2 regions of the Amycolatopsis panacis genome follow, and region 2 is predicted to be linked to the other one. Evidence: riboswitches for the same ligand, from Rfam matches in the RefSeq annotation. Region 2 holds a riboswitch; the other holds the start of a gene.

Region 1 (7,550 bases), on a different contig from region 2:
AACGCGGCCACCGAGCAGCGCATCGTCGACCTCGCCCAGCTCGAACCCGACGAAACGGTGCTGGTCACCGGCCCCGGACCAGGGCTCGGCCTGGACGCCGCGAGCCGGCTGGCCGGCAAGGTGATCGGCGTCGAGCCATCCGGCGAGATGCGCGAACTGTGCCGTGTCCGCTGCGGCGACCGGGTCGAACTGCGTGCCGGCACGGCCGCACACACCGGATCCGCGGACGCCAGCGTGGACGTCATACTCACGGTGAACAACGTCCAGCTGTGGGACGACCGGCCGGCCGCGTTCGCCGAGCTGTTCCGCGTGCTGCGCCCCGGCGGACGGCTGTTGCTGTCTGCGCACGAAAAGCTCCTGTCGGTTACCCGTCACGAACTGGCCGACGAAGCCGCCGAAGCGGGCTTCACCGACCTGCAGACCTGGACCTGGGAGCCGCCGGGCTTCACCGCGCTGGCCGCGCAACTGCGAGCGCGTAAGCCGGGCTAACGGCTGTCGCGGCGCAACGGGTGATCTTCGGGGACTTCGACGAGCACGATCCGCAGACCGTCCGGATCGGTGATCCACGCCTCGTCCGTCCCCCACGGCTCGCGCTGAGGCCCGCGCACCGGCTCGACCCCACGGGCGGCCAGGTCGGCGAGCACCGCGGGCAGGTCGCGGACCTGCAGGAACAGGTTCACGTCCGGGCTCGGCGCGGTCTGCCCGGAGCCGACCACCTCGATCGAGCCGCCGCCGGCGAAGAACCGCGTGCCACCAGGGAATTCGCGCTCGACGGCCAGGCCGAGAGTGTCGCGATAGAAGGCCGTCGAGACCTGCGGATCACGCGGGTGGATCAGCATCCGGCTGCTCAGTACTTCCATGGCTGCATGCCTACCGGAGTGGTTCAGGCCACCGCAATCGCAGCGATCCCGGCCAGCACCACGACCGAGCCGACCAGCCGGCGCACCGCGTTGCGCTCCCCCAGCAGCAGCCACGCTGCAACCCCGCCGAAGACGATCGACAGCTCCCGCGCAGGCGCAACGAGGCTCACCGGCGCGATCTGCAGCGCGTACAGCACCAGCAGGTACCCCAACGGCGAAGCAACCCCGACGACCAGCACCTCGCGACGATGCTCCCGCCACAGCCGTCCGACCTCGACTCGGCCACGTACGGCCGTTGGCGCCAGCAGCACGCTCTGTAGGAGCGCTCCACCACCGAAGTAGACGAGCGGCGGCACGCCCACCGTCGTGACCGACTGCGCGTCCCAAAGCGTGTACGCCGCGATCATGGCACCAGTGAGCACGCCGTAGAACACGCCTGCCCGCCGTGCCTCTTCGCCCGCGTGGCTGCCGCCGAGACTGATCACGAGTACTCCCGCCACCACGAGGACCGCCCCGATCAGCCCAAGCACGCCGGGCCTCTCGTGCAAGAGGAGAACCGCCACGAGCACCGACAACAGCGGCCCGGTCCCGCGCGCGAGCGGGTACACGAGCGACAGATCGCCGACGTGGTAGCCGCGCTGCAGCACGATCCCGTACCCGACATGGAGCACCGCGGTGACGAGCGCCGCCCCCAGCCAGCTCCACTGTGGACGCTCCGGCTCGACGACCAGCGCCACCACCACGAACGGCAGCAAGAGGACTGCGGAAACCGTGTAGTACAGCCAGACGAACTGCGCACCCCCGCCGGAAACCCGCTTGGCCGCGAGATTCCAGACCGCGTGCACGACCGCGGCGGCGAGGACCATGGACAGAGCAGTGCCGTTCACGAGAACCCTTCTGGTCTTGGGCGCATGCCGAAGACCGGGTTCCTCCAGGCTTTTGTCCCGTCAGATGAACGACCGGCACCCTGCCCGGCCGACGGTGCCGCTCGGACCAGCCCCGCCGGACCTCGTTGTCACAGCGCCCGCACAAGACGGACGACGGCCCGGCGACGGAACCCTAGGCACTACCGGATACCACCGTAACCGAGGCGGCAAGGGCGTATCGGACGACTGCCAGCCCCAAGATCCGGGCCGAAGGAAATCCGGGCACCTCGCAGGGCCGCCGAGCTGGGCTGTTAAGCTTTCCCTTCGTCGCCGTGCGGCATTCCGTCAGGGAGGAAACCCGGTCGCCTTCGCGGGCGCTGCCGGAGCCAGTACGTCGCGGTGACGACCTTCATCGAGTGAAAGAGGACGCCTCCATGGCCAATATCAAGTCGCAGATCAAGCGCATCACCACGAACGAGAAGGCGCGGCAGCGCAACCTGGCGATCCGGTCCTCGGTGAAGACCGCGATCCGCAAGTTCCGCGAGGCCGCCGAGTCCGGCGACAAGGACAAGGCCCTCGAGCTGCAGCGCGAGGCCGCTCGCAAGCTCGACAAGGCGGTCACCAAGGGCGTCATCCACGCCAACCAGGCCGCGAACAAGAAGTCGGCGATCGCGAAGCGCGCGAACCAGCTCTGAGCCGGTTCGCCTGAAGGCCCGGTGACCTCGGTCGCCGGGCCTTTTCGTATGCCCAGGTGACCTCGGGCCACGCAACCTCGTCCTGGTCCTACCCGTCAACGGCCTGCCCGCACCGTTCGTGCTGCGATGTCCCACGACCTGCGTTCCGTCTGCCACCCGAAGGACTCACAGCACACGCAGGGTCGCGTGGAACAGCACCCCCACCGCCGCGTCATGCACCCGGTCTCACGTCCTGGACCGGGACCCCGTTCCCCGGACGACCGCAGTTCTTGCGCCGGAACCCGCCGCCTTCGACCGATCCGGTCTTCGGTACCTGCCGCATACCCTCCGGATGACCAGGGAACGCGGCCACGCCACCGCGCCGGACGACGGCGCCGGACGATCGGGGTTCAGCGGTCGCCCCTCGCGACGACCACCTCGACGACGGCTCGTTCCAGGGCGTAGTCCGCGTCCGCGGCGGCGCCTTTCACCTCGGCGTTCAGCCTGGCCACGACGCGCATCGCGGTGGCAAGGCCATCCTGGCCCCAGCCCCGGGACTGGCCCTGTGCCTTGCGGATCTTCCACGGCGGCATGCCGAGCTCGCCGGCCATCTGGTTCGGGTTGCCGCGCCCGGCGGCGGACACCCGCGCGATGGTGCGGACGGCGTCGGCCAGCGCGTCGGCGACCAGCACGTGCGGGACGCCCAGCTGCATCGCCCAGCGCAGCGATTCCAGCGCGGCGGCTCGGTCACCGGCCACGGCCTTCTCCGCCACCGCGAACCCGGTCACGTCGGCGCGGCCGGTGTGGTAGCGGCGTACCGCCTGCTCGTCGATCACGCCGCCGGTATCCGCGACCAGCTGGGTCGCCGCCGAGGACAGCTCGCGCAGGTCGGAGCCGACGGAGTCGAGCAGAGCCGACACGCCCGCTGGGTCGATCTTCCCGCCCGCACGGCGGACTTCGTTGCGTACGAACGATTCCCGTTCGGCGGGTTTGGTGAGCTTCGGGCATTCGGTGATCTCCGCGCCTGCCTTCTTCAGCGCGCCCGGCAGCACTTTGGCCGCCTTGCTGCGCCCGCCGCCGCTGTGCACGACCACCAGCACCACCCCCTCCGCCGGGGCCTTCAGGTAGGCGAGCACCGCGTCGGACAGGTCCTGCGAAATGTCCTGCGCCGACTCCAGCACGATCACCCGCCCCTCCGCGAACAGCGAGGGGCTGACCAGTTCGGCCAGTTCGGGCGGTGTGAGTTCAGACACCCGAATCCGGGTCAGGTCGGCCGTCGGATCGGCGGCCCGCGCCGCGTCCAGCGCGGCGCGCACGGCCCGTTCGATGAGCAGTTCTTCCTCGCCCGTGACGAGGTGCAGCGGCGCGGGTGCGGTGGTCACCCGGCCATCCTCTCACCCGGCCGGCAGTCCGCCCGCTCCGGTGATCTGGACCGCCTCCATGGCACGAGGTGATCGGTGTGCCGTACGGTGTGGCCCAGGCGGCATCCACATCCACTGCGGTGCGCCCACAACTGAATACCGCTCATCCAGAGGGGCAGAGGGAACGGCCCGACGAAGCCCCGGCAACCGGCGTACAGCCTGTCATCCCGCGATCGCGGGATAGCTGACGAACACGGTGCCAATTCCGGCCCGCCATGGCGGGACAGATGAGGAAAGGAACCTCGCGATGACCGCATCCCTCGGCACGGACCCCGCCCGCACCACGCTCGATCTCGGCCCCGCCGTCGAGCTGGTGTCGAAGGAAGAGGGACACCGGCAGCCGCTCGCCCCGGAATTCGTGTCCGCGGAGGACTTCTCACCGCTTGAGGTGGCCTACGACTTCGGCCGCGTACGCCGTGAGGACATCGAGGCGGGCCCGAAGAACATCTGGCGCTACAAGAAACTCCTTCCCGTCCCCTCGACCGTCGAGCAGATCCCGAACACCGAACCGGGCGGTACCCGGCTCGTGCGCGCCGACCGGCTTGCCAAGGCACTCGGCCTGAAGACCGTGTGGGTCAAGGACGACACCGGCAACCCCACCCACTCGTTCAAGGACCGTGTGGTCGCGGTGGCACTCGCCGCGGCCCGCGAGTTCGGCTTCGAGGTCCTCGCGTGTCCCTCGACCGGCAACCTGGCCAACGCGACCGCGGCCGCCGCCGCGCGCGCCGGCTGGCGGTCGGTCGTGCTGATCCCGAAGAGCCTCGAACGTGCCAAGATCCTCACCACCGCGGTCTACGACGGCGACCTGATCGCTGTCGACGGCAATTACGACGACGTGAACCGCCTCGCCACTGAGTTGGCCGCCGAGCACCCGAAGTGGGCGTTCGTGAACGTCAACGTCCGCCCGTACTACTCCGAGGGCTCGAAGACGCTCGGCTTCGAGGTCGCCGAACAGCTCGGCTGGCGCCTGCCGGAACAGATCGTGGTGCCCATCGCCTCCGGTTCCCAGCTGACCAAGGTGGACAAGGGTTTCCGCGAGTTCGGTCAGCTCGGCCTCGTGGAAGCCAGCCCGTACAAGGTGTTCGGCGCCCAGGCCACCGGCTGCTCCCCGGTGTCGACGGCGTTCCGCAACGGGCACGACGTGGTCCAGCCGGTGAAGCCGGACACCATCGCCCGTTCGCTCGCGATCGGCAACCCGGCCGACGGCCCCTACGTGCTCGACGTGGTCCACCGCACCGGCGGCGCGATCGAGGACGTCACCGACGAGGAGGTCGTGGAGGGCATCCGGCTGCTCGCGCGCACCGAAGGCATCTTCACCGAGACCGCGGGCGGGGTCACCGTCGCCACCGCGAAGAAGCTGCTGGAGACCGGCAAGCTCGACCCGGACGCGGAGACGGTGCTCCTGATCACCGGCGACGGCCTCAAGACCCTCGACGCGGTGGAGAACCACCTCGGCCCGAAGGCGACGGTGCCGCCGTCCACGGAGGCCGTGAGCAAGGCACTCGGCTACTGACACGACGGTCCGGTCGTATCCGGTCGCCGCCGTTCGGTGACCGGACACGAACCGGCACGCCACCGGCACTGGCAGCAGCTAGTGCGGTGGTCCCCGTGGCTCACCCCTGCGCGCGACGACAGGCCCACCGTCGCCGGGAAGTACCGCGGTGTCCCCGTCGACGTCGGTCCGGGTGATCAGCGCACCCAACGCCCCCAGAACGTCCACTGTGGACTTGCTGGGATGCCCATATCCATTGCCCGCACCGACGCTGATCAACGCCGCGCGCGGCCTTACCGCAGCAAGGAACTGCGGCACGGAGTATTTCGAACCGTGGTGCGGCACCTTGAGCACATCCGCGGTCAGGTCCACTCCCCCGGCCAGCAAGTCCGCCTGCGCGGCCAGTTCGACGTCCCCGCTCAGCAGCACCCGGCCGGCAGACGTGGTGGCGCGCAGCACCACTGAGCTGTTGTTGATCATCGTGCCATCCTGGAGGGCAGGCGATCTGGTAGTCGCGTAACGCGGCCCGAGCACGTCGAGAGACAAGCCCGGCCAGTCGAGCCGCCGGCCCTGGTTCAACTCCACCAGCGGTACCCGGTGCTTCGCGGCCTCGGCCGAGACCTGCTGCCATGCCCACGCAGGCGCCCGCCCCGGCCCGACCGCGACCGCGCCGACGGCTCTCCCCTCGAACACCGACGAGAGCCCGCCCACATGGTCGGCGTGCAGGTGGCTCAACACGATCAGCGGCACCCGGTCCACACCGAGCCGGTTCAGGCATTCGTCGACCGGCCCCGGTTCCGGCCCGGTGTCGACCACCACCGCACGCCCGGGTTCTCCGGTCGCCAATACGAGGGCGTCCCCCTGTCCGACGTCGCATTCGACTGCGGCCCAGTCCTTCGGCGGCCAGCCGAGCTCCAGCACCCGGGCAGGCACCACCGCCAAGAGCACCACCACCAGCCCGACCGCCACGAACACTCGCAGACGCCGGAATCGCAGCGCCACCACGGCGAGGATCATCAGTCCGGCCGCCCACAGACCCCCAAGCCAGCCACCCGGCCAGCCGAGCACGGCGCCAGGTGCGCGCGCACCGTGGCGAGCCACAGTGATCAGCCACCGCGCCTCAGGATCTGCCAGCCGGATCAACAAGTGCCCGGCACCGCTCCACCACGGCCCGACGACGGTGGCCAGCACTCCCAGCACAGTGACCGGCGCGACCACCGGTGCAGCAAGCACATTCGTGAGCACCGAGACCAGGCTGACCGTGCCTGCCATCCCGGCGATCACCGGCGCGGTGACCACGAACGCGGCCAGCGGGACCGCAAGACCTTCCGCGTAACCCGGCGGAATCCCTCGGCGGGCCAAGGAATCCGCCCACTTCGGCGCGATCAGCACCAGCCCGGCGGTGGCGAACACCGACAATGCGAACCCGAAGTCCGCCGCCATCGCCGGGTCCCATCCGACGAGCACACACACCGCGAACGAGAGCGCGGGCAGTGCGGAGCCACGGCGCCCCAACGCCAGCGCGAGCAGCCCGACAGCGCCCATCATCCCGGCCCGCACCACACTCGGCTCCGGTCCCACCAGCACCAGGAAGCCGAGCAGACATACACCGGCGGCTACTGCGGACAATCTCGGCCCGGCGCGCAGTAACCTGCACAACAGCAGTACCGCGCCACAGATAATCGCAACGTTGCCACCGCTCACAGCCATCAAATGGGTGAGACCCGAGGCAGTGAACTCTTGCTCCACCTGTTGCGGCAGCGCGCTGGTGTCGCCGATGACGAGACCGGGCAGCAAGCCGGCCGGTTCCTCGGGCAACACGGAGCACAACGAGTGCAGCCCGCTCCGCAATGTCTCCGCCGCGCGTTGCCACCATGGCGCCGGACCGACGTCTACGGGTCGGTCGCGCACGGAGAGCACCGCCGCCGTCAGATCGCCGCCCCGTGCGGAGCTGAGCCGCCCGGTGGCCGTCACCTCTTGGCCGGGCAGCAACGCTCCCCATCCCGCTACCGGCGCGAGCAGGAGTACCCGCCCCGTCGAGTCGACTGCCTGACCGTCCACAGTGGCCGCTTCCACTACCGCGGGGACGGCGACTGACCGAGCACCGGCTTGCTGATCGGCGTAACCCGCTCTGTGAATGGGCCGCGGACGCTCGCTGACCTCGATCCGGAGCAACGCGGCGGTTCCGCGGACAGCGGCTGACGCGAGAGGATCGTGTTCCGCGTCGTGAATACGCG
Region 2 (7,550 bases):
TCGGCTACGATGGGCAAACACACCGCCCGGCCCCTTCGTGGGCCGGGTTTTCCTTTTCGGTGACCTTCCCCGGCTGGCGATCCACCCCTGATCAGCCACCGCCCTCCTTCCCGGTAACACCCGGCCCCCATTGGCGATGAGCCAACGGGCGCCGGGCGTGGGCGCGCCACGAGGCCCGGAGGGGGAGCACAGGTGAGTCCTGCCGCAAAAAGGGGCGTCCTGATCGGGGGCGCGCTGGCCGTGGTCGTGATCGTCGTCGCCGCGGTGCTGTCGCTGACCGGCGGGGCATCACCCGCACCAGCGGCCGACACGGCGGACACCGCCGAACCCGGCCCGGTCGATCCAGGGACAGCCGCCCGCCAGTACCTCACCGCCTTCGCCGCAGGTAAGGCCGACGACGCAGGCCAGGTCACCGACCAGCCGCAGACCGCGTCGGCCGCGGTGCGCGACGTCTGGTCCGTGCTGAAGCCCCACGATGTCGTCACGAAGCTGGACAAGCTCGGCGCGCCGGCAGGTGATCGCGTGGCCGCCTCCTACACGGTTACCTGGACCTTCGCGCCCGGCCGGGTGTGGTCGTATCCGGCTGCGTTCGACGTCGTCCGTGGGCCGGACGGCTGGCATGTGCACTGGGCGCCGTCGGTGCTGCACCCGAAGCTGCAGGACGGGCAACGGCTGGTGGTCTCCACCGCCGCCTCCGACGTCCCGGCGGTGGTCGACCGCGACGGCAAGGCGGTCGTGCTGGCCGGCGAGGGCGGGCTGCGCCTGGCCGATGACAAGGCGTTCCCCCTGCTGCGTTCCGCGCTCACCTCACATGCCCGGGCGTCGTCCGGAGACGCGTTCGCGGTGGAGCGGGTCGATCGCGAAGGCAAGAGCCAGGAGACGCTGTTCGGACACGCCGGCGCCGAGCCAAAGCCGATGACGAGCAGCGTCAGCACGGCGATCCAGGCAGCTGCGCAGGCCGCTGTCGACGGCTATCGCGGCAAGGCCGTCCTGGTCGCGCTTCAGCCGTCTACCGGCGATGTGCTGGCGGTGGCGCAGAACAGCCAGGTGGACAACCCGGCATCGGCGTTCAGCGGACAGTACGCGCCCGGTTCGACGTTCAAGATCGTCACCGCCACCGCCGCGCTGGAAGCCGGTCTGGTCACTGTGGACTCACCGATGGCTTGTCCGCTCACCGAACGAATCGGCACCCGAACACTGTCCAATGAGGGCTTCGACCTCGGCACGACCACGCTGCAGCGGGCGTTCGCGCGTTCCTGCAACACCACGTTCGGCAAGCTCGCCGCGCAGTTGCCCGCCGACGCACTGGCGAAAGCCGCCACGCAGTACGGCCTCAACGCTGACTTCGAACTCCCCGGCATGCGCACCGAACTGGGTCGGGTCGATCCCTCGCAGAGCCCGGACGAACAGGTCGAGGACGGCATCGGCCAGGGCACCGTGCAGGTCAGCCCGTTCGGCGCCGCGGTACTGGCGGCGACCGCGGCGAGTGGGCGCGCGATCACGCCGCAGCTCTGGCCGGACGGCGGCACCAAGGTCGTCACCGCCTACGCGCCGCCGCCCGCCGCGGTGCTGGCGCCGCTGCGCACGATGCTGCGGGAGGTGGTCACCGCGGGCACCGCCACCGGGCTCGCCCGTTCGGGTGCGGTGTTCGGCAAGACCGGCACCGCGCAGTTCGGCGACGGCGCCCAGGCACACGGCTGGTTCGTCGGCTACCGCGGTGACGTGGCGTTCTCGGTCTTTCTCGAAGGTGGCCAGGACTCCGGTCCGGCGGTCGCCCTCGGCGCGAAATTCCTCGCCGCCGTGCCCTAGCCGTCGCACCGTCCGAAAAGGACTGGAACATCCGTTTCGGGGACACGTGTCCGGCCGCGCCGGGCGCCTCACTATTCTGGACGCGCTGCGGGTCGGGGACGGGGAGGCGACATGGACGGACTTCCGGTACTCCTCGGCGTCGGCGGACTGGTGCTGCTGTCCTCGGTGCTCGCGGTGCGGGTGTCCATCCGGCTCGGCTTCCCGTCACTGCTGCTGTATCTCGCGATCGGCGTGGTACTCGGGGAATCCGGCCTCGGTATCCACTTCGACAACCCGGCGCTCACCCAGTCGCTCGGGCTGGCCGCACTGGTGCTGATTCTCACCGAAGGCGGGCTCACCACCCGCTGGTCGTCGGTCAAATCCTCGCTGGGGCCCGGGATCGTGCTGTCCACAGTGGCCGTGGTGATCAGCATCGTGGTCACCGGCGCGGCGCTGCACTGGCTGCTCGGCCTCGATTGGCGGCTGGCGCTGCTGTGGGGCGCGGTACTGGCCTCCACCGACGCCGCGGCGGTGTTCTCCGTGCTGCGTTCGGCCGGAATCGGCAAACGGCTGTCCGGCATGCTCGAACTCGAGTCCGGGATCAACGACGCGCCCGCCTACATCGCGGTGATCGTACTGGCCTCCGGGGATGCGGTCGATTGGTCGCTGCCGCTGGTGGTGGTCTACGAATTGGCCGCCGGCCTGGCCATCGGGCTGGCGTTCGGCTGGCTCGGCACCCAGGCGCTGCGCCGGGCCGCGCTCCCGGCGACCGGGCTCTACCCGCTCGCCACGGTCGCGGTGTGCGTGCTCGCCTACTCCTCGGGTCAGCTCGCGCACGCCTCCGGCCTGCTCGCCACCTACGTCGCGGGGCTGGTGCTGGGCAATTCGAAGCTGCCGCACCGCTCGGACACCCTGTCCTTCGCCGAAGGGCTCGGCTGGCTCGCCCAGATCGGGCTGTTCGTGCTGCTCGGCCTGTTCGCCTCGCCGGGCAGGCTGCTGGAGACGCTGGTGCCCGGCCTGGTCGCGGGCGCGGTCGTGCTGCTGCTGGCCCGGCCGCTGTCGGTGGCGCTGTCCCTGCTGCCGTTCCGGCTGCCCTGGCGAGAGCAGGCGTTCCTGTCCTGGGCCGGGCTGCGCGGGGCGGTGCCGATCGTGCTCGCGATGATCCCGCTGTCCCAAGGCGTGCCGGGCGCGCAACGGCTGGTGGACGCGGTGTTCGTGCTCGTCATCGTGCTGACCCTGCTGCAAGGGTCGACGCTGGGGCCGCTGGCGCGGCTGCTGCGGCTGGACCGGGCGGGCGAGGTGCAGGAGATCGAGGTCGACTCGGCCCCGCTCGACGAGCTCGGCGCCGAGCTGCTGCAGGTGCGCATCCAGAAGGGCTCGAAGCTGCACGGCGTGTACCTGTCCGAGCTGCGGCTGCCCGCCGGGGCCACGGTGAGCCTGGTGGTGCGCGGCGGAGCCGGGTTCACCCCGCAGAAGACGAGCCGGCTGCAGGAGGACGACCAGCTGCTCGTGGTCGCCACCGAGCACGTGCGCGAAGCCGCCGAGCTGCGGATCCGCGCGGTGGACCGGGCCGGGCGGCTGGCCAGGTGGCGCGGCGAGTCCGGCCGCTGACCGGGACAGTCCACTGTGGACTGACCGGGTGACGGCCGTCTCAGATCACGGAATGGGCTGGTGCCGCGCGCCGATGATCGGCTATCGTTCTCGGCAGGTCATGAGTGCCAGCGTCAAGCCCCGGCTTGCTGGCCGGCAACCCTCCTTCCGCGGTGGGGTGCCCCGGGTGAGGACCGGGCCGGTCGCGCAGTGCGGCGGGCAAGCGCGGGCCCCTCGCCGGGTCCCCCGGATTGCCGAGGAGGCAGCGTCATGACTCTCGCACTCGACCGGACCACCGAAACCTCTGTTCCGCCGGTGGCCGGTGCCGGCCTGCGCGTACCGCTGGTGACCGGCGGCGACGTCTCCTACGCCAACCTCGACCACGCGGCCAGTGCGCCGTGCCTGTCCGCGGTCCGGTCCGCGGTCGACGAGTTCCTGCCCTGGTACGCCAGCGTGCACCGGGGCGCGGGGTTCGCGTCGCAGGTCTCCACCCGGCTGTACGAGCGCACGCGGGAAGTGCTGCGCCGCTTCGCCGACGCCCGCGACACCGACACCGTGGTGTTCACCCGCAACACCACCGATGCGTTCAACCTGCTGGCGAAGGCGTTGCCGCGCAACACTTCCGTGGTCGTGTTCGACACCGAGCACCACGCCGCGCTGCTGCCGTGGCGCGGGCCGAACGTGCGCCGGGTGTCGCTGCCGCGTACCCGGCTGGCCGCAGTGTCCGTTGTGGACGAAGCGCTGGCCGCCTGCCCGCAGGGGCCGCGGCTGGTGGTCGTCGCCGGAGCGTCCAATGTGACCGGTGAACTGCTGCCGGTGGCGGAGATCTCCGCGGTGGCGCGGAAACACGGTGCCCGGGTGGCGCTGGACGCCGCGCAGCTCGCGCCGCACCGGCGGATCTCGCTGCGGGAGCTCGACGTGGACTACGTGGCGCTGTCCGGGCACAAGCTCTACGCGCCGTTCGGTGCCGGCGCGCTGATCGGCCGGAGCGACTGGCTGCGCGCGGCCGTGCCGTACCTCGCCGGCGGCGGTGCGACGAAGCTGGTCACCGAAGAGGCCGTGGTCTGGAACGCCGGGCCGGAGCGGCACGAGGCGGGCTCGCCCAACACCGTCGGCGTGTATGCGCTGAGCGTCGCCTGCGAACAGCTGGCCGCGAACTGGGACGCGATCGGCGCGCACGAGGCCGAGCTGCTCGAACGGCTCCGCACGGGCCTCGCCGTGCTGCCCGGCTGCGCCGAACTGCGGCTGTTCGACGCCCCGGTGGACCGCGTCGGCACGGTCAGCTTCGTCGTCGACGGATTCGACCCGGGTTGGGTCGCCGCCGTGCTGTCGGCCGAGTACGGCATCGGAGTGCGCGACGGCGCGTTCTGTGCCCACGTCGCCACTCGCCGCCTGATCCGCGAGACCGGCGGCGAAGGGCAGCAGGCGCTCCGCGTGAGCCTCGGGCTGGGCAGCACCGCCGAGCACGTCGACCGGCTCCTGCTGGCCTTGCGGCAGATCGTCGCCCGCGGCGCTCGGTGGGAATACACCAAGGTGGACGGCCGGTGGGCGCCGGTCGGCGACCCGCGTGAGCTGCCGCCGTTCTGTGCCTGACGGCGGTGCTGGGAGTGGGCCGGGGGCGAGCGTGGACAATGGGGGAGTGAGCACCGAGCCCTCGCCCGAATCCGACGTGTCCGAGCCCGCTGTGCCCGAGCCTGACGTGCCCGGGCCTGCCGAGCCGCGGCCCGGGGGGGATACCGGAGGAGCCGAGGTGGCCCCGGCGCCGTCGCTGCCCAAGCGGCGGATCGGCCTGGTGTTCGCGGTCGCGGTGCTGATCTGGGTGATCGACCTGGTGACCAAGAACCTGGTCGCGGCCAATCTGGAGGGCAAGGAGCCGGTCCGCATCCTCGGCGGGCTGATCTACCTGCAGGTGATCCGCAATCCGGGGGCCGCCTTCTCCATGGCCACCGGGATGACCTGGGTGCTCGCGCTGATCGCCGCGGCGGTCGTGGTGGCCATCGTGTGGCTGGCGCGGCGGCTGCGCTCGGTCGGCTGGGCGATCGGGCTCGGCCTGGTGCTCGCGGGTGCGCTCGGCAACCTGACCGACCGCCTGTTCCGCGCGCCGGGCCCGCTGCATGGCCACGTCATCGACTTCATCTCCGCCTTCGCACCCAACGGCCAGGGCTTCGCCATCTTCAACATCGCCGACTCCGCGATCTGCGTCGGCGGTGCGCTGATCGTGCTGCTGTCCTTGCTGGGCAAGGACTACGACGGCACCTCGACACGTTCGAAGAAGGACGCCAAGTGAGCGCGCGCATGCTGCCCGTCCCGGACGGGCTCGATGGGATGCGCGTGGACGCGGGACTGGCCAAGCTGCTCGGCCTGTCGCGCACCGCGGTCGCGGATCTCGCCGCGGCCGGTGACGTGCTGCTCGACGGGCGTCCTGCCGGGAAGTCCGACCGGCTGTCCGCCGGCGGTCTGCTTGAGGTGACCCTGCCGGAACCGGCGCGGCCTGCCGAGATCATCGCGGAACCGGTCGAAGGGATGCGGATTCTGCACGACGACGGGGACATCGTGGTGCTGTCCAAGCCGGTCGGTGTCGCCGTCCACCCGAGCCCGGGCTGGACCGGTCCCACGGTCGTCGGCGGGCTCGCGGCGGCCGGGCTGCGGATCGCCACGTCCGGCGCCGCCGAGCGGCAGGGCGTGGTCCACCGGCTCGACGCGGGCACCACGGGCGTGATGGTGGTGGCGAAGAGCGAGCACGCATACACGGTGTTGAAGCGGGCGTTCAAGGAACGCACTGTGGACAAGGGCTACCACGCCGTCGTCCAGGGGCATCCGGATCCGACGCGCGGCACCATCGACGCCCCGATCGACCGGCATCCGCGGCACGACTACAAGTTCGCCGTCGTCGCGGGCGGGCGTCCCAGCGTGACGCACTACGAAGTGGTCGAAGCGTTCCGCGCGGCGTCGCTGGCGCACGTGAAGCTCGAAACCGGGCGTACGCACCAGATCCGCGTGCACTTCTCCGCGCTCCGGCATCCGTGCGCCGGGGACCTGACCTACGGTGCTGACCCGGTGCTGGCGCGCAAGCTGGGCCTTTCGCGGCAGTGGCTGCACGCGCGGACCCTCGGGTTCGCGCACCCGGCCGACGGCCGCTGGGTCGAGTTCGAAGCCGAATACCCGGACGACCTTGCGAACGCCCTGCAGATCCTGCGCGACGAATACGCCTGATCCCCGGTCACACCGTCCAGGTGAGCGTACGTTCGTCGGGCTCGGGGCGGGGGCTCCAGCGCACCGAGACGACCTGGGTGGCTTCCGGGAGCACGTACACGGTGTGGCCGCCCAGCGTCTCACCCGGCCGTACCCCGATCTTGTGCGGTGGCCGGGAGGTAAGCGAGACGGGTGCCTTGGCGACGGTGCCGCTGTCGGCAGTGAGCAGTTCGAGGTAGTTGTCCGGCAACGACGCGAACGGCACCGAGCCGCGGTTGGTGATCTCGGTGTGCACGACCACTGCGCGCTCGCCTTCCTCCAGCCGGTACCCGGCCGCGCCGAACAGGAAATCGGCCGGGTCCTGTACCTCCAGCAGTTGCACGGTGAGCTGCTCGCCCTCCAGCCCCTGCGTCTCCAGCTTCTCGCCGATCCGCCCGCGCTGTCCGCCGGCCGGGGCTTCCAGTCGGGGCTCGTCCCCGCGCGCCCACGACGCGGTCTGCGGCACGCCCCAGGTGGTGACGGCCGGATCCGTCACAGCGGCCGCTCCTGTCACGCCGTACGCGCCCGATGGCGCTCCGTACGGTCCGGACTGCGCGGGTTGAACCCCGTACGCACCTGATGGCCCTGGGGTTCCGTACGCGCCTGACGGTGCGCCCTGCACCGTCGCTCCGTACGGCCCCGATGGTGCGCCCTGCACTCCTGAGGGGGACCCGTATGCCCCTGACGGTGTGCCCCGCACCCCCGATGGTGCTCCGTATGCTCCGGACGGCACACCGTGCGCCGGCCCGTATTGTCCACTGTGGACGGTGTTGTCCGCGGAAGCGTTCGGCTGTCCCAGTGCCGGGGAACGCATTGCCGCCCAAGCGGTCCCGGCTCCCGGCCGGCCCGCGAACCCCGGCGCGCCGCCGGACCGCGGTCCGGCACCCTGCGTCGCAGATCCGCCTCCCGCCCACTGCGCCTGTATCCCGCCCGGCCCTCCG

Evidence for each region. Region 2 has a riboswitch for S-adenosylmethionine ahead of D5S19_RS28585 (aminotransferase class V-fold PLP-dependent enzyme). Riboswitches for the same ligand answer to the same signal wherever they lie in the genome.
Region 1: linked by a shared signal. The riboswitch ahead of thrC (threonine synthase) and the one ahead of D5S19_RS28585 (aminotransferase class V-fold PLP-dependent enzyme) in region 2 are both predicted to bind S-adenosylmethionine.

The regions. Positions count from the first base shown of each region.
Region 1 covers NZ_QZFV01000073.1:51,336-58,885, reverse strand. Annotated here, with positions in the region: gene D5S19_RS11710 (class I SAM-dependent methyltransferase) at 1-489, shown strand, start outside; gene D5S19_RS11705 (VOC family protein) at 486-860, opposite strand; gene D5S19_RS11700 (DMT family transporter) at 884-1,747, opposite strand; gene rpsT (30S ribosomal protein S20) at 2,161-2,421, shown strand; gene holA (DNA polymerase III subunit delta) at 2,811-3,782, opposite strand; SAM riboswitch class I at 3,922-4,055, shown strand; gene thrC (threonine synthase) at 4,069-5,334, shown strand; gene D5S19_RS11680 (ComEC/Rec2 family competence protein) at 5,413-7,550, opposite strand, start outside.
Region 2 covers NZ_QZFV01000133.1:10,992-18,541, forward strand. Annotated here, with positions in the region: gene D5S19_RS28575 (penicillin-binding transpeptidase domain-containing protein) at 193-1,809, shown strand; gene D5S19_RS28580 (potassium/proton antiporter) at 1,921-3,399, shown strand; SAM riboswitch class IV at 3,496-3,610, shown strand; gene D5S19_RS28585 (aminotransferase class V-fold PLP-dependent enzyme) at 3,649-4,971, shown strand; gene lspA (signal peptidase II) at 5,018-5,665, shown strand; gene D5S19_RS28595 (RluA family pseudouridine synthase) at 5,662-6,591, shown strand; gene D5S19_RS28600 (AsnC family protein) at 6,599-7,534, opposite strand.